Undibacterium sp. KW1: one gene and its partner. The protein of the gene in region 1 binds, or shares a complex with, the protein of each later gene. Links are inferred from orthologs where the notes say so. Each region holds a gene or a part of one and is shown in the gene's direction. Other genes may lie near its edges.

Evidence for each region.
Region 2: the proteins of accB (region 1) and accD are in contact, whole or in part, in a solved structure (PDB 8UXZ), measured with the Escherichia coli proteins. The link is inferred for Undibacterium sp. KW1 from one-to-one orthologs.

The regions. Positions count from the first base shown.
Region 1 is NZ_AP018439.1:5,054,105-5,062,668, reverse strand. Bases 5,805-8,564 are described here. They hold accB (acetyl-CoA carboxylase biotin carboxyl carrier protein), read left to right. Parts: upstream 5,805-6,836; coding sequence 6,837-7,292; downstream 7,293-8,564. Other genes in these bases: accC (acetyl-CoA carboxylase biotin carboxylase subunit), read left to right, coding at 7,403-8,564; aroQ (type II 3-dehydroquinate dehydratase), read left to right, coding at 6,254-6,691; UNDKW_RS22740 (TlpA disulfide reductase family protein), read left to right, coding at 5,805-6,175. Also shown: UNDKW_RS22760 (HlyD family efflux transporter periplasmic adaptor subunit), read left to right, coding at 1-647; UNDKW_RS22755 (DHA2 family efflux MFS transporter permease subunit), read left to right, coding at 647-2,203; UNDKW_RS22750 (MerR family transcriptional regulator), read left to right, coding at 2,358-2,786; UNDKW_RS22745 (VIT and VWA domain-containing protein), read left to right, coding at 2,841-5,351; more of UNDKW_RS22740, read left to right, coding at 5,639-5,804. UniProt on the Escherichia coli protein: This protein is a component of the acetyl coenzyme A carboxylase complex; first, biotin carboxylase catalyzes the carboxylation of the carrier protein and then the transcarboxylase transfers the carboxyl group to form malonyl-CoA.
Region 2 is NZ_AP018439.1:3,179,696-3,188,333, reverse strand. What follows is about bases 5,805-8,638. They hold accD (acetyl-CoA carboxylase, carboxyltransferase subunit beta), read left to right. Parts: upstream 5,805-6,700; coding sequence 6,701-7,576; downstream 7,577-8,638. Other genes in these bases: folC (bifunctional tetrahydrofolate synthase/dihydrofolate synthase), read left to right, coding at 7,632-8,638; trpA (tryptophan synthase subunit alpha), read left to right, coding at 5,809-6,615. In the rest of the region: UNDKW_RS14320 (cellulase family glycosylhydrolase), read left to right, coding at 1-183; aceA (isocitrate lyase), read left to right, coding at 571-1,869; UNDKW_RS14310 (WecB/TagA/CpsF family glycosyltransferase), read right to left, coding at 1,989-2,780; UNDKW_RS14305 (hypothetical protein), read left to right, coding at 3,009-3,278; UNDKW_RS14300 (hypothetical protein), read left to right, coding at 3,324-3,587; UNDKW_RS14295 (phosphoribosylanthranilate isomerase), read left to right, coding at 3,676-4,341; trpB (tryptophan synthase subunit beta), read left to right, coding at 4,402-5,670.

The DNA.
Region 1 (8,564 bases):
GTGCCGCTGCCCGTGTACGTGAAACCCTGCTGGCATTGAGCCGCACCAGCCTGCCAGCACCCATGAATGGTTTTGTCGCCAAACGTGCCGTGCAAGTGGGCCAGCGTATTGCTCCCGGCTCACCTTTGCTGTCCATCGTGCCTTTGAATACCTTGTGGGTAGATGCTAACTTCAAGGAAGTGCAACTCGCCCGCATGCGCATAGGTCAGGAGGTGGAATTGCATTCTGACCTGTATGGCACAGATGTGACTTACCACGGCAAGGTACTTGGCATGTCAGCAGGTACAGGCTCAGCCTTTGCTTTGCTGCCTGCACAAAATGCCAGTGGTAACTGGATCAAGGTCGTGCAGCGTGTGCCTGTGCGTATCAGTCTTGACCCTAAAGAGCTGGAAGCATATCCATTGCGCATTGGTGTTTCCATGCAGGTGCAGGTCAATATCTCGCAACAGCAAGGCGCACCAGTAACGGCGGCTGCCCGCACCGTACCTGCTTATCAGACTGCTGTGTTTGAACAAAACGGTAAAGATGCTGACCAGCGCATCGCCGAGATTATCGCGGCGAATTTGCCGGGTGCTAAAGATCACAAAGACGACCATAAAGAAAATCATAGTGCTGCCGCATTGAAAACCACAGGCAAGGGTGCGTAATGAGCGCGCCACGTCCTCAGGCACCGCATCCGCCACTGAAAGGTGGGCAACTGGCAATGGGCACGCTGGCCCTGTCGCTGGCGGTGTTCATGAATGTGCTGGATTCTTCGATTGCCAACGTATCGATACCGGCCATTTCGGGTAATCTCGGTGTCTCACCACAGCAAGGTACCTGGGTCATTACCTCGTTTGCGGTGGCGAATGCGATTTCCGTGCCACTGACAGGTTGGCTGACGACGCACTTTGGTCAGGTCAGGTTGTTTCTGTCATCTATCCTGCTGTTCGTCATTTCATCGTGGCTGTGCGGTATGGCACCGAATATCGAGATTTTGATTGCTGCGCGTATCTTGCAGGGCGCAGTTGCCGGCCCGATGATCCCGCTGTCACAGGCCTTGTTGCTTGGTAGTTACCCGCCCGCCAAAAGCTCGATGGCGCTGGCGCTATGGGGGATGACGACCCTGGTCGCGCCCATTATGGGCCCCTTGCTCGGCGGGTGGATATCGGATAATTATTCCTGGCCCTGGATTTTCTATATCAATATCCCGGTAGGTTTGTTTACTGCCTGGGCCACCTGGTCCATCTATCGCAAACGCGAATCTGCCATCAAGAGTCTGCCTATCGACAAGGTTGGTTTGTTCCTGCTGGTGGTTTGGGTGGGTGCCTTGCAAATCATGCTCGACAAGGGTAAAGAGCTGGACTGGTTCAATTCTGGAGAGATCATCCTGCTGACTGTGATTGCTGTCATCGGTCTGGTGTATTTCATTGTCTGGGAGCTGGGGCAGGATCACCCTGTGGTTGATCTGTCGCTGTTCAAGGGGCGTAATTTCAGTGCCGGTGTGATTGCGATTTCGATAGGTTATGGCCTGTTCTTCGGCAGTCTGGTCATCATGCCGCTGTGGTTGCAAACCCAGTTATCGTATACCGCAACAGAGGCGGGCAAGGTCATGGCACCAGTTGGTATTTTCGCGATTATCCTGTCACCCATCATAGGCAAGATTTTGCCCAAGGTGGATGCCAGGAAGGTTGCCTCGACTGCCTTCCTGGGCTTTGCCCTGGTGTTTTTCCTGCGCTCACATTTCAATACTGACGTGGACACTGCGACCCTGCTGATACCCACACTGATACAGGGCGCAGCGATGTCGATGTTCTTCATCCCGCTGACATCGATCATCCTGTCAGGCCAGCCCCCGGAAAAAATCCCGGCAGCCTCGGGTTTGTCCAACTTCGTGCGCATCATGTGCGGCGGTATGGGAGCCTCCATCATGACCACCATCTGGGACAGCCGCAGCACCCTGCACCATGCCCAGATCGCCGAGAACACCGGCAGCAGTTTCCCCAACTTTGTACAGACCGTGCAGGGCTTGATGCAGCAAGGCATACCAGAACAAGGTGCCTACGCCATCATCGACCGCACTATCAGCGTACAGGCCAGCACCATGGCCGCGACGGATATTTTCTGGATGTCTGCTTATATGTTCATCGGCCTGATAGGTCTGGTGTGGCTGACCAAACCGAAGAAATCAGCCGCCCCTGTGGATGCGGGCGGGGCACATTAGGCTCCAGGTTCAGGCAGGCAAGAAGAAGCGCTCATGACATGAGCGCTTTTTTTTCGTCTTTTTCAAACTGTTTCATCTCCATCTTGAGGTTTGCTCAGGGGGAGCTTGAAAAGTAAACTTGAATAATAACAGTTTAACTGTTATAAAGTACTGTATGAATACTTATTCTGATAAAAAAGACAGCAGCTATCTGCTCCCTGAACTCTGTTTGATGGCAGAGATGTCAGTACGCACTGTGCGTTACTACATGCAGATAGGTCTGGTCAGCAAGCCTGAAGGCGGGACGCGGGCGGCGCGCTATGGAGCGCAGCATCTCGAACAATTGTTGCTGATCAAGAAGTGGAGTTCTGCGGGGGTATCGCTGGAGCGCATACGTGAATTGTTGCATGGCGCACCAGCCCCGCTGGAAGTAAAACCGCAGCAAATCGGGTCAATTTCTGTCTGTACACATTTAACGGTAGCGCAGGGGGTGGAGCTGGTGATCGATGCTGGCAAAGCAGGCTGGACCCCGGAGCAGCTCAGGGAATTCGTCAGGCAGGCTATCGAATTGGCAGAGCGTATGAAAAACAGCCAGGACGCATGACAGCACGCATAACAACACACGTCAATGCGAATGGCTAGCACAGAGAGGATGAATATGTTTAACCAAAATACAGCCACAATACAATCCAGCCTGGGACAGGCAATGGCCCTGACCAAGGTCAGGGCGACGGGTGTCATACAAGGCATGCTGCTGGACATGCAGCTTACCCAAAGTTTTATCAATCCATCGGACAAAGAACATGTGGAGGTGTTATATACCTTCCCTTTGCCTGTGGATGCAGTTTTGCTGGATATAGAAGTCGAGCTGGATGGCAAGAAGCTATCCGGCGCTGTCGTACCCAGGAAAAAAGCTGAGATCGATTATGAAGAAGCTATCTCTGAAGGCAATACGGCTTTCATGCTGCAAGAAAATGGTGATCGCAGTTATAGCCTCAGTATAGGCAACCTGGCGCCCGGTGAAGCGTGTACGCTGAGCATGCACTACGCACAAAGCCTGCGCTTTGCCGAGGTGGATGGCATGAATGCCTTGCGCATTTGTGTACCAACAGTGATTGCCCCACGCTATGAAATGACAGAGGCGGTCGCGAGCAAAAAGCAAAATCTGTTTGAGTGTCTGACCACTCCCAAGCATGATATACGCGTCGAATATCCGTTTGAGATCAGCTTGCGCCTGGCGGCTGAAGTGGCGGGCGCACGCATTGCCTCGCCCAGCCATCCCATCAGTGTCATGCCTGGCGACGGCGGTACGATAATCAGCCTGTCACGCAAGGGTAACCTCGACCGCGATTTTGTGCTGTGCCTGGATCAGTTCAGCCAGCAGGCTTTCAGTGTCCTGGGACGGGACTATCATCAGCCTGCGCATGTCGCTTTGCTGGCCAGTTTTTGCCCGCAAATTGCTGCTGCTGACATGACTGATGTGGCCGTCAAGTTGCTGGTTGATTGTTCTGGTTCCATGCATGGTGACAGCATACAGGCAGCACGCACCGCCCTGAAAGAGATCGTCGAACAACTCAGTGTCGGGGATCATATTTCCCTGTCACGCTTTGGCAGTGAAGTGCAGCACCGCTCACCGGCGATGTGGAAGTTTGCCAAACCCATCAAGGCGGCAGCGCTGCGCTGGGTAGATGAGCTTGATGCCAGCCTTGGTGGTACCGAGATGGCATTGGCGCTGGAATCTACCTTTGCCATTCAGAGCAGCGGGCGCAGCGATGTGCTGATGATTACCGATGGAGAAATCGACAGCGTCGATAGCCTGATCAGCAGTGCCCGCGCTGCCGGGCAAAGGGTGTTTATTGTTGGCATAGGTTCCAGCCCGGCAGAAGTGCATCTGGAACGCCTGGCCAGGGCCAGTGGTGGCTCTTGTGAATATGTGGCGCCGGGCGAAGACGTGGCACCCGCCATCCTGCGCATGTTCATGAAGTTGCGTTCACCAGTCTGGCAGGATATCCGCATCGACACCGGCTTTGCCAGCCAGCCACTGTGGTCCACGGCTTTGCCTGCAAGTGTCTTCAAAGGTGAAACCCTGAATATGTTTTATCTCTTGCCAGAAAAACCTGAGGGTCAGATGAAGCTGTTTGGCCGCTTGTCGGGGCAGGCAGAAGAAGTCGAATTGGGCAGCCTTGCATTGACAGCGGACTTGCAGGCTGAAAGCAGTTTGTCACGCGTGGCTGCAGCGACTTATTTGTCCGGCATGCAAGGCATGACTGAGCAGGTATCTGTCGTGCAGGAGCTGGCGGTGCAATATCAATTGATCTCAGCAGAAACCAGCTTCCTGATCGTCGAGGAAAGAGCCGAAGATGAGAAACCACTGGATATGCCAGCCTTGATAGAAGTCGCTCACATGTTGCCAGCAGGCTGGGGTGGGCTGGGAGCTATCGCGGGCGGTGTTTGCTCCGCGCCGGTCATGGCTGCGCCCGCTGCCGCCGGTGGTGCGGCCTATTCCTTGTCCATGCTGGCAGCACCTGTGGCTGCTGCGCCGCCGGACCTGCGAAGCAGGCTGGCGACCTGGAAATTGTCGAAACGGGCCGCTCTGGACATGGCTGGTGAATCGGGCGAGCGCTACATGGACGCCAGTAATTTGCCATCGCCTGTCGCAAAATGGTTGGTACTTGATGCAGAGGCAATGCAAGCGTTTTTTGAATACGCCAGCGTTGTCGGGGCAGACAGGGTAATCCGCCGTGACATGCATTACCAGGGGCTGACACCGCTGGGCCTGACACTCTTGCTCAGATACTTCGATGAGCAATTGTGGCCAGACAGTTTTGCCGGGCTCAGGAAGATACTGCTGGGTGAAGCTGTCATTGAATGGCTGGAACTGGCAATCTGGGAAGACTGCAAAGACCAGCTCAGCCCACAGCAAGTCATTAAACTCTTCTTCAGCATCATGGCTGAACCAGAAATGCTGGAACGCCTGCTGCCATCGCAAGAGAAGAGGGCAGGGCTGCAGGTGAGCGGCAGGACAAGTGCGGATACTGCGCAATTGCTCAGTGTGTCAGCAAACCCTGCTGCCAGTGTCAGGCTGGAAGCCCAGCTACGCAAAACAGTGCGGGAGCTTGATGCTGTAACCTGGTCAGAGTCTATCTTTTTGATGAATATGGAAGGGTAGGCAAGCTGTATCAGTCTGAGTCAGGGGCGGGCAGGGACATTTTGCAAGGCATGGTGTCCTGCTTTCGCATCAAACGACTCTCCCCGTATATGTGGTCGAGATAAATAGACTCAGCAGGCCCGGTTTATCCATTTTTAATGTCAAACGCATAATAGAGTTTCGGTGAAGGGAGCCTGATGACGGTTCGCCATCTATCCCGCATCACTTACTTATGCAGCATAAATCTCCCAGCTAGGCTAATATCCCTGCCTTGAGCCGTGATTTTGGATTTATGTGAGTGGGTATTTATGAATAAGAAGTTTATTGGCCTGGCAGTCGCGCTGGGTTTGCTGTTTGCGGGTTTGGGTATCTACGCGGGCAACCGCCAGACCACGCCCAAGCCACCTGCCGACAAGTCGGTCGCGCAATTGATGGCGCAGCAGTTCAAGGATAGCGAAGGTAAACCGCAATCGATGGCGGAGTGGCAGGGTAAGTTCCTGGTCGTGAATTTTTGGGCAACCTGGTGCGCACCTTGCGTGCAGGAAATGCCTGAGTTATCAACCATGCAAGATGGATACAAGGGCAAGTCCATACAGATTTTGGGCTTGGGCATAGATAGCCCGACAAATATTGCTGATTTTGCAAAAAAATATAAAATCAGCTATCCCTTGTTTTCTGCGGGCATGGAAGGTTCTGAGCTGTCGCGTCAATTAGGTAATACTGGTGGCGGCTTGCCGTTTACCGTGTTGATTAATGCCGAAGGCAAGGTCGTGAAATCCTATCTTGGCCGCCTGAAGATGGATGAATTGCATACCGATATTGCCAAATATTCTTTGGAAAAATAGAAGACGCGTCGTTTTTCCTTGCCAATCTGCGTCGATTAGCGGCAAAATGCGGCCATCTTCGTCAAATTGAATGTGACTATGGCGCGCAAACTCTTGCTGCTGAATGGCCCCAATCTGAATCTGCTCGGCACGCGCGAGCCTGCCACCTATGGGGCCACTACCCTGGCTGAGATAGAGGCTGCAGCGCAGGAACAGGCAAAAACAGCTGGCGCAGAGTTGTCATTTTTTCAAAGTAATCACGAAGGCGCATTAATTGACCGCATCCATGCTGCCCGCAATGAGCAAGTCGATGCTATTATCATCAACCCGGGCGGCCTGACGCATACCAGCGTTGCCCTGAGGGATGCGCTGGCAGGTGTGGCGATCCCGTTTATAGAAGTACATATATCGAATGTACATCAAAGAGAATCCTTCAGACATCATTCATACTTGTCTGCAATTGCCAAAGGCGTCATCTGCGGCCTCGGTACTGAAGGTTATCGCCTGGCGATTGACTTTTCCCTGAAAAATATTTAAATTCTCGCATCTTCGCGTAATTTGCTGATAATGTCAGCTTATTTCGTATATAATCCAAACTTCGGCGGCAATTGCAGAGCTGTTTTCCTGCTCAGTATTGTGCGTCCCAATTAATTCAGAACCACTTTTTTCAAGGGGATTCCACATGGATTTAAGAAAACTCAAGACCCTGATCGACCTCGTAGCAGAATCAGATATCGCTGAACTCGAAGTGACTGAAGGTGAAGGCAAGGTCCGCATCGTCAAATCTTCTGCGATGCCGCAAAACCAGGTAGTCATGATGCAGCAGCCGCAGCACCAGCAAATGATGCCAGCTGCCGCGCCAGCCGCCGCCGCTCCTGTCGCCGCCGCACCAGTGGTACCGGATGGTCATATCGTCAAATCCCCTATGGTTGGTACTTTCTACCGTTCTTCTGCTCCTGGCGCAGCGCCTTTTGCTGATATTGGCAAAAGCGTCAATGCTGGCGACACCCTCTGCATTATTGAAGCAATGAAATTGCTGAATGAAATCGAAAGCGATTTCACAGGCACGATCAAACAGATTCTGGTTGAAAATGGTCAGCCTGTTGAATACGGCCAGCCGCTGTTCGTGATTGGCTGATCCAGGCGCGCGTGTGCAAACTCAAGTCCTGTGCCCGTGTTGAGGGCAAAATGACCGGACCGTGTTTCCTGCTCACGCAATTGCAACCATTGCCACCGCAAAGTTAAATCATGTTTGAAAAAATTCTTATCGCCAATCGTGGTGAAATCGCGCTACGCATACAGCGCGCCTGCCGCGAGATGGGTATCAAAACCGTGGTCGTGCACTCTGAGGCTGACCGCGAAGCAAAATATGTGAAGCTGGCTGACGAATCTGTTTGCATAGGCCCGGCTCCGTCGAATTTAAGTTACCTGAGCATGCCAGCCATTATCAGCGCCGCTGAAGTGACAGATGCCCAGGCTATCCACCCTGGTTATGGTTTTTTGTCTGAAAACGCCGACTTTGCTGAACGTGTAGAGCAATCCGGTTTTGTTTTCATCGGCCCGCGTGCAGAATCCATACGCATGATGGGTGACAAAGTATCTGCCAAGCATGCCATGATCAAGGCTGGTGTGCCTTGTGTACCAGGCTCTGAAGGCGCATTGCCAGACGACCCTAAAGTCATCGTACAAACAGCCCGCAAGGTCGGCTACCCGGTCATCATCAAGGCCGCTGGCGGCGGTGGTGGACGTGGCATGCGTGTGGTGCATACTGAAGCAGCTTTGCTCAATGCAGTCACCATGACCAAGACAGAGGCTGGTGCAGCATTTGGTAATCCAGAAGTGTATATGGAAAAGTTTCTGGAAGACCCACGTCACGTGGAAATCCAGATCCTGGCTGACCAGCACGGCAATGCCATCTGGCTCGGTGAGCGAGATTGCTCCATGCAGCGCCGTCATCAAAAAGTTATCGAAGAGGCACCTGCACCTGGCATCCCGCGCAAGATCATAGAAAAAATCGGTGACCGCTGCGCTGCCGCCTGCCGCAAGATCGGTTATCGTGGCGCTGGTACTTTTGAATTCTTGTACGAAAACGGCGAATTCTATTTCATCGAAATGAATACCCGCGTTCAGGTTGAGCATCCAGTGACAGAAATGATTACTGGTGTTGATATCGTGCAAGAGCAAATCCGCATCGCCTTCAATGAAAAGCTGCGCTTCAAGCAAACCGATATCGCACTCAAGGGTCATGCCATTGAATGCCGTATCAATGCCGAAGACCCGTTCAAGTTCATCCCTTCGCCAGGTCGCATCACCTCCTGGCATACACCAGGTGGCCCTGGCATACGGGTGGATTCGCATGCCTACGCAGGTTATTTCGTGCCGCCGAATTATGATTCCATGATAGGCAAGG
Region 2 (8,638 bases), 1.9 Mb from region 1 along the record:
CTGGAGCGTATCCCGGTCAAGTTATTTCATGCCAGCAAAAGCAAAAAGATGACGGTGTATCCGCTGGATGGAAATGGTGTACGCATGAAAGCACTGGCCAGTTCTGCCATCAGGAAAAAGCCAGATGGTTTTGAGCTTGACTTTGACTTTCCGTCGCCCTGGTATGAGATTGTGCTCGAATAAGCCTGCGGCTGTCGTGGGTGGTGATGTCAACAATGACAGCAATATGGACCCATATATGTATCCATATAAGTTCTGCGCAAAAAACTTCCAGTTTCCTCTGGGAATTTGAAACTTAATTTTCTTTGTGTAAAAAACTGAATTGCCAAATTTTATGATGTGAAATCAATTTTTCATATTGTGAAAAATACTGACTCGCTGCACAAATTATTTTTCTCATTCTAAGAAATATAATTTCATATCGCAAAAAATGAATTTTAAGTATTTGATTTTAAACGATTAAATATTTGTCATATGTCTTATATAAGACCTTGTTGCTCCGCAAAAAATACTCTATTATTTCTCTCAACGGATGCACCTTTTCATTTGATTTGCCCACAGGAGAGAAATATGACAACTCGCGCACAACAAGTAGCAGAATTGCAAAAAGACTGGGATACCAATCCACGCTGGAACGGTATCAAGCGTAATTACACGGCAGAAGACGTAGTTCGCCTGCGTGGCTCCATGAAGGTTGAGCACACTATCGCCAAAAACGGCGCGATCAAATTGTGGGATCTGGTCAATAACGAGCCTTTCATCAATGCCCTGGGCGCGCTGACTGGTAACCAGGCCATGCAACAGGTTAAAGCTGGCTTGAAAGCCATCTACCTGTCTGGCTGGCAAGTTGCGGGTGACGCCAACGTTGCCGGTGAAATGTATCCTGATCAATCCCTGTACCCAGCCAATTCTGTACCACTGGTTGTTAAACGCATCAACAACACACTGACACGCGCTGACCAGATTCAATGGTCTGAAGGCAAAGACGACATCGACTTCTTCGCCCCTATCGTGGCCGATGCCGAAGCCGGCTTCGGTGGCGTATTGAATGCCTTTGAACTCATGAAAGCCATGATCGAAGCAGGCGCATCTGGTGTTCACTTTGAAGATCAACTGGCTTCTGTTAAAAAATGCGGCCACATGGGCGGCAAGGTTCTGGTTCCTACCCGTGAAGCGATTGAAAAACTGAACGCAGCACGTCTGGCTGCTGACATCATGGGCACATCCACCGTGATTTTGGCTCGTACCGATGCTGAAGCTGCTGATTTGCTGACATCTGACGTTGATCCTAACGACCAGCCTTTCTGCACAGGTGAGCGCACAGTTGAAGGCTTCTACAAAACCAAACCAGGTCTGGAACAAGCGATTTCCCGTGGCTTGGCTTATGCAGAATATGCAGACTTGATCTGGTGTGAAACTGGTAAACCTGATCTGGAATTCGCCAAGGCATTTGCTGACGCTATCCATGCCAAGTTCCCAGGTAAATTGCTGTCCTATAACTGCTCTCCCTCTTTCAACTGGAAGAAAAACCTGGACGATGCAACGATCGCCAAATTCCAGAAAGAACTGGGCGCAATGGGCTACAAATTCCAGTTCATCACATTGGCAGGCTTCCATGCATTGAACTACGGCATGTTCAACCTGGCACATGGCTACGCACGTCGCCAGATGTCTGCCTTCGTTGAATTGCAGGAAGCAGAATTCGCAGCGGCAGAAAAAGGCTTTACAGCTGTTAAGCATCAACGTGAAGTTGGTACTGGTTACTTTGATGCAGTGACACAAACTATCCAGCAAGGTAAGTCTTCTACAACAGCTTTGCATGGTTCTACTGAAGATGAACAATTCTTCGATGCAAAAAAAGTGGCATAAGTTTGTAAGGATAAGCAGTAGATAAGCTCCCAAGAAAAAACCGCACAGATTGTTATCTGTGCGGTTTTTTTATTGTTTTACCTAAGCTTAGAGTGCAGCTTGCTGGAATTTTTTTGGATTCAGCGCATTTGCTTTTGTATCTTTCTCTCACGCAGCAAGAGCCCGACAAAGCGCCAGGCCTGCGTCGTATAACGTTGCCACAAACGGCGCGGTTCGCTAGCCAGGCGCCAGAACCACTCCATGCCTGTCTTTTGCATCCACAGCGGTGCACGTTTTTTCTGGCCCAATGCAAATTCCATGGCTGCACCTACACACAATATTAATGGCACGTTGTCAGTGATGAATTGCGCGCGGTAGCGAAATGCCAGTCTTTCCTGTTTGGGCATGCCCAGGCAAATGAAAAGGATATTCGGTTTCGCAGCCTGTATGCGCTGTATAGCCATATCACTTTCTGCACCATCTGCAGTGAACTGCATGGACGGGCAAAAAATATCGACTTTCAATCCAGGGTAAGTCTTGGCGAATGATTCCAGTAACAGGCTTTCTTGCCCTGGCATGCCACCCAAAACAAAAATCGACAATTCTTTTTCTATGCAGCCACGGCATAGCGATACAAACAAATCTGCACCAGTCACACGTTCTGGCAAGGGCAGGGCGCACATCTTGCTGGCCCAGATTATCGGCATGCCATCGGCAAAAATATAATCTGAAGTGGCATAGAGGTTCTTGAATTCAGGCTCATATTCGAGCTTGGTCATGTGATCCACATTTGGCGTCACCACCACGCGGCTGGCATGGTCACGGCTGCTGGCAACTTCCAGCAAATGCTGGTTGGCCTCTGCAAAACGCATATTGCAGATGTCCAATCCGAATAGCCGGGTAATGAGTGGTTTTGTTGCAGGTGAATTCATGGCGTCTATGAATGAAATGGTAATTGATTATCGCATGCTTCAATCAAGTATTTGCCTCTATATATGCTCGAGCGCTGGAAGGTTACATGTGTCAATTTTCATTCCCCAGTTTTTTTATAAGTGAGCGCTTTCCAGAATATCCTGATATTGTGATAATTGTTGGGTAACGTGCTACTTTGTAGTGTCAATCGCTTGCGCTTGGCTTGTTGATGGCACTAAAGGAGACTTATGGAAAATATGCAGGTCAAACAGCGATTAAGTTTGGAAAGAAAACTAATTATCTGTTTGGGAATTATTGGTTTTGTAATTAGCATCTTGGCTGAGCCTCGTGCTGAAACTCATTTGTCTGCAGTTGCAGCGCAAATCCTGAAGATATTCTGTGTGGCGTTTGGATTTACTACTTATGCGGTTGTAATTAACCCAAAAAATAAGACGAGTCATGTGCTCATACTGTTTGTCGCTACCGTAGTATCGTATTTGGTGTTGGTTTTCAGTTAATGCTTAGTGATGATTTTTAGCCCTTCAACCTAAAGAAGTCTGACCATGTTCGACGATATAAATGCTCTAAATTTCCTGATTGTATTGGCAGTTTTATTTCCTCCGGCTTGGCTAGCATATCGTTCCCGTCAGGGCAGTAACGCTGCTTGGTATATTTTATATGCTTGGCTGGCTGGTTCTGCTATCAACGCCTGCTTAGGTTTGACATATTTTATGGTGGCATTGATAGGGTTTGTTCTTATTGGATTTGTGTACAGACAAAAATTAATGCTGCCTCAATTTTTTAAGAATAATACGGAAGCGAAGTAAGCTGCCACTGTTTGATGCTGGCGATTACGGAGCGCGACAAAAACTTGTATTAGTTTGAATTGGAAAAGTTTTTACATTAGGAAGTGCCATGCTTCACAGAACCAGAATAAAAATTTGCGGCTTGACCCGAGCAAAAGATGTTTGCTTTGTTGTCGAATCTGGGGCTGATGCCTTGGGCTTCGTCTTTTATCCACCCAGCCCTCGTTATGTCACACCTGACACTGCCGGGGCTTTGCTGCGCGAAATTCCTCCCTTTGTCATGTCGGTGGGCCTGTTCGTCAATATTGACGAGGCAGGCTTGCAAGAGGTCATTAATAAGGCTCCCGTGCAATTGCTGCAATTCCACGGCGATGAAACACCTGAACAATGCGCCAGCCTGGCCGCTTGTGTGAATCGTCCTTTTATTCGTGCATATCGCGTCAAAGCTGACACAAGGCCTGAGGATTTGCTAGAATGTGAGCAGTCTTATCGTAAGGCTAGTCCTTTATTCAGTGGTTTATTGCTAGATACCCATGTTGATGGGTATGGCGGTAGTGGAAAGGTTTTTGATTGGTCTCTCATTCCAAAAGAGCTCGCGCCTCGGGTCGTTTTAAGTGGTGGCTTGAGCGTACAGAACGCGACTGGCGCAGTTAGTCAGGTTCGCCCGTTTGCGGTCGACATCAGCAGTGGTGTGGAAGCAGCAAAGGGTATAAAGGATGAGGCCAGCGTGCGCGCGTTTATCGAAGCGGTGCGTCTGGCAGATAATCAGGAATAGTGATGTGGCGTGGGGTAGCTCCCCAATGCATCGCTTTCAAGCCAGTTTGAAGGAAAGAAAATGAAAGAACTCCAGTCTTTGGATGCTCAGTTCGAGCGCCAGTCTATCGCCGGTCAGGCAATTTATCAGTCAGCCCAATATCATTTACCGGATTCACGTGGTCATTTTGGTCAGTTTGGTGGCACTTTTGTATCTGAAACCCTGACTCATGCATTGACGGAACTTAAAGAAGCGTATGCCAAGTACCAAAATGATCCTGAATTTTTGGCGGAGTTTCGCAATGAATTAAAGTACTTTGTCGGTCGCCCATCGCCTGTGTATCACGCCAAACGCTGGTCAGATTTGATGGGTGGGGCGCAAATCTATTTCAAGCGTGAAGATCTGAATCATACGGGTGCCCACAAGATTAATAATGTGATCGGCCAGGCTCTACTGGCCAAGCGCATGGGTAAGCCACGGGTTATTGCTGAGACCGGTGCGGGTCAGCATGGCGTGGCTACTGCCACTATCTGTGCCCGATTTGGACTCGAATGCGTGGTCTATATGGGGTCGGAAGACGTCAAGCGCCAGGCGCAAAACGTGTATCGCATGAAGTTGCTTGGTGCGACCGTGGTACCGGTAGAGTCCGGTTCCAAGACCCTGAAAGATGCGCTGAACGAAGCCATGCGTGACTGGGTCGCGAATGTCGATAATACTTTTTACATCATAGGCACGGTGGCAGGGCCACATCCTTATCCCATGATGGTCAGGGACTTCCAGTCCGTTATCGGTGAAGAGTGCTTATGGCAGATGCCTGAGCAAACCGGACGTCAGCCAGACTATGTGGTGGCTTGCGTAGGCGGTGGCTCGAATGCCATGGGTATTTTTTATCCTTATATCGATCATCAGCAAGTCAGGCTCATCGGTGTCGAAGCAGCGGGTGAGGGGCTGGAAAGTGGCAAGCATTCTGCCTCGCTGACGGCAGGCTCACCCGGTGTGCTGCATGGTAACCGTACTTATTTGTTGCAGGATGAGAATGGCCAGGTCATAGAAACCCATTCTGTCTCAGCTGGCCTGGATTATCCGGGTGTGGGTCCTGAACATGCTTGGTTGAAGGAAAGTGGTCGCGCGCAGTATGTGACCATCACAGATGATGAGGCGCTCGAGGCTTTTCATGATTGCTGTCGCATTGAAGGCATTATTCCTGCGCTGGAATCCAGTCACGCTCTTGCCTATGCCGCCAAGCTCGCTGCGACTTTACCCAAGGATAAGATCGTCCTGGCAAACCTGTCTGGCCGTGGTGACAAGGATATGCATACCGTGGCTGAACGGGCAGGGCTGAAATTCTGATTTGCCTTTGAGTAAACATGCGGGCGCATACATATAGAGATGTGGCCTGCATGCCTTCCCTATTAAGAATTGAGATTGATGCCACCGCAGGAGTGATGTCCTGGACAGCGCATAGCGCATCAAATAAGGACCAACAAGATGTCAAGAATTCAAAATACCATGGCTGCTTTGGCGGCTAACAATAAAAGAGGTTTAATCCCTTTCATCACTGCGGGTGACCCCGCACCTGATTTAACTGTACCTTTAATGCATGCTCTGGTCGAGGGCGGGGCCGATATTATCGAGCTGGGCGTGCCGTTTTCTGATCCCATGGCGGATGGCCCTGTCATTCAGCGCGCCTCTGAAAGAGCGCTGCAATTTGGAGTTGGCTTGCGGGATGTATTACAATTCGTCCGCGAATTCCGGCAAAGTAATCAAAAGACACCAGTTGTGCTCATGGGTTATGCCAATCCCATAGAGCGCATGGGGCAGGATGCATTCATTGCCAAGGCTGCTGAAGTTGGAGTGGATGGTGTGCTGGTAGTGGATTACCCGCCGGAAGAATGTGAAGAATTTGCAAGTAAAATGCAGCAACAGGGGATGGACACAATATTCCTGCTGGCACCGACATCGACTGACGAGCGCATAGAGCAAGTTGGTAAAATTGCCAGTGGTTATGTGTATTATGTGTCGCTGAAGGGTGTTACCGGTTCTGGTGCATTGGATCTGGATGCGGTTGCCGCCATGATCCCGCGCATCAAAAAGCATGTCAAAGTACCGGTAGGTGTGGGCTTTGGCATACGTGACGGGGCGACGGCGAGAGCCATTTCCACAGTGTCGGATGCGGTGGTGATAGGCTCGCGCATCATCCAGGAACTGGAAAATACCCCGCGTGGAGACGTAATTGCCGCAGTTGCTGCAGTGAAAAGCTTTATTTCTGGTGTCAGACAGGCTTTGGACGAGTAAAATACGCGCCTGACTGGTTCTTTTACCAGAATGAACCTGATGCCGGGTTGTTAAAAAGACAGCCTGGCGGCCATAAGGAGAAAACATGAGTTGGTTAGAAAAACTGTTGCCGCCGCGTATACAACGCTCGGAATCTGCAAATCGTAAGTCGATTCCTGAAGGTTTGTGGGTCAAGTGCCCCTCTTGCGAAGCGGTGCTGTATCGTTCTGATCTGGAAGCCAATATCCATGTTTGCCCAAAATGCAGCCATCATTTGCGTATAGGCGCACGTGAACGTCTGGATGCCTTGCTTGATGCCGGTGGTCGTTATGAAATCGGCCAGGAAGTCTTGCCTATCGATACACTGAAATTCAAAGACAGCAAAAAATACCCTGATCGCCTCAAAGATGCGCTGGAAACTACCGGTGAGACTGATGCCCTGGTAGTCATGGGTGGCTCCATCATGGCTGTGCCTGTAGTTGCTGCTTGTTTCGAGTTTGAATTCATGGGTGGTTCCATGGGTTCTGTCGTTGGTGAGCGGTTCGTGCGTGGTGCGCAAGCGGCACTGGAGCAAAAAGTACCTTTCATTTGCTTTACCGCTACCGGTGGTGCACGTATGCAAGAGGGTTTGTTGTCCCTCATGCAGATGGCAAAAACCACGTCCATGCTTACCAAGTTGTCTGAAAAGAAACTGCCTTTCATTTCTGTACTGACTGATCCTACCATGGGCGGTGTATCCGCTTCTTTCGCCTTCCTTGGCGATGTAGTGATTGCCGAGCCTAAAGCCTTGATCGGCTTTGCTGGCCCACGCGTGATTGAAAATACCGTGCGTGAGAAATTGCCGGAAGGCTTCCAGCGCTCTGAATTCCTGCTGCAAAAAGGCGCGATCGACATGATCGTTGACCGTCGCAAGATGCGTGAAGAAATCGCGCGTTTGCTGGCGCTGTTGCAAAACCAGCCCGCTGAAGCAGTATCCTCCTGATTTATAGTGTATACCTAATAAGCCCGAAGCATTTTGTTCGGGCTTTTTTTATCTTATGACAAATTTACCTGCCACCCTGGCTGACTGGCTGGCCGTACTTGAAACCCGCCATTCTAAAGAAATCGACATGGGCCTGGACCGCGTTGCTGCGGTCAAGAACAAGCTGGCGATCCACTATGATTGCCCTGTCATCATGGTCGCTGGCACCAATGGCAAAGGCTCTACCTGCGCCATGCTGGAAGCAGTGTTGATGCAGGCCGGTTACCGTGTCGGCTTGTACAGCAAGCCACATTTTCTTGACTTCAATGAGCGTGCCCGCATCAATGGCGAGATGGTCAAGGACGATGTCTTTATCTCTACTTTCAATGCGGTTGAAGAGGCTCGTGGCGATATTTCGCTGACCTACTTTGAATTTACTACGTTGGCAATTTGCAAATTGCTGGCTGATGCCAAGCTTGACGTGGTGATTCTCGAAGTTGGTCTCGGAGGTCGCCTGGATGCGGTGAATGTCATTGATGCCGATGTCTCCATTGTTACCAGCATTGATATCGACCATATTGATTACCTCGGTGATACCCGCGAAAAGATAGGCTTTGAAAAGGCCGGCATCTTCCGTCCGGGCAAGGCAGCTATTTGTGGTGATCCTTTGCCACCCCAGTCCCTGATAGACCATGCCAATGCCATAGGTGCAGACTTGTGGTTGTTTGGCCGCGATTTCAACTATAACGGTGATAAGCAGCAATGGAATTTTGCGGGCCGCAGCCAGCGCCGTAATTCCCTTGGCTATCCCAGTTTGCGCGGTGCCAACCAGCTCTTGAATGCGTCTGCCGTGCTGGCCGCGCTGGAAGCACTGAAGCTCGAACTGCCAGTGGGTGCGCAAGAAGTGCGTACTGGTCTGGTGATGGTGGATTTGCCGGGTCGCTTCCAGGTCATGCCAGGTCGCCCTACCGTGGTGCTGGATGTAGCGCATAATCCGCACGCCGCCGCTACGCTGGCACAAAATCTCGACAATATGGGTTTTCATGCCTATACCTACGCGGTATTTGGTTCCATGCTCGATAA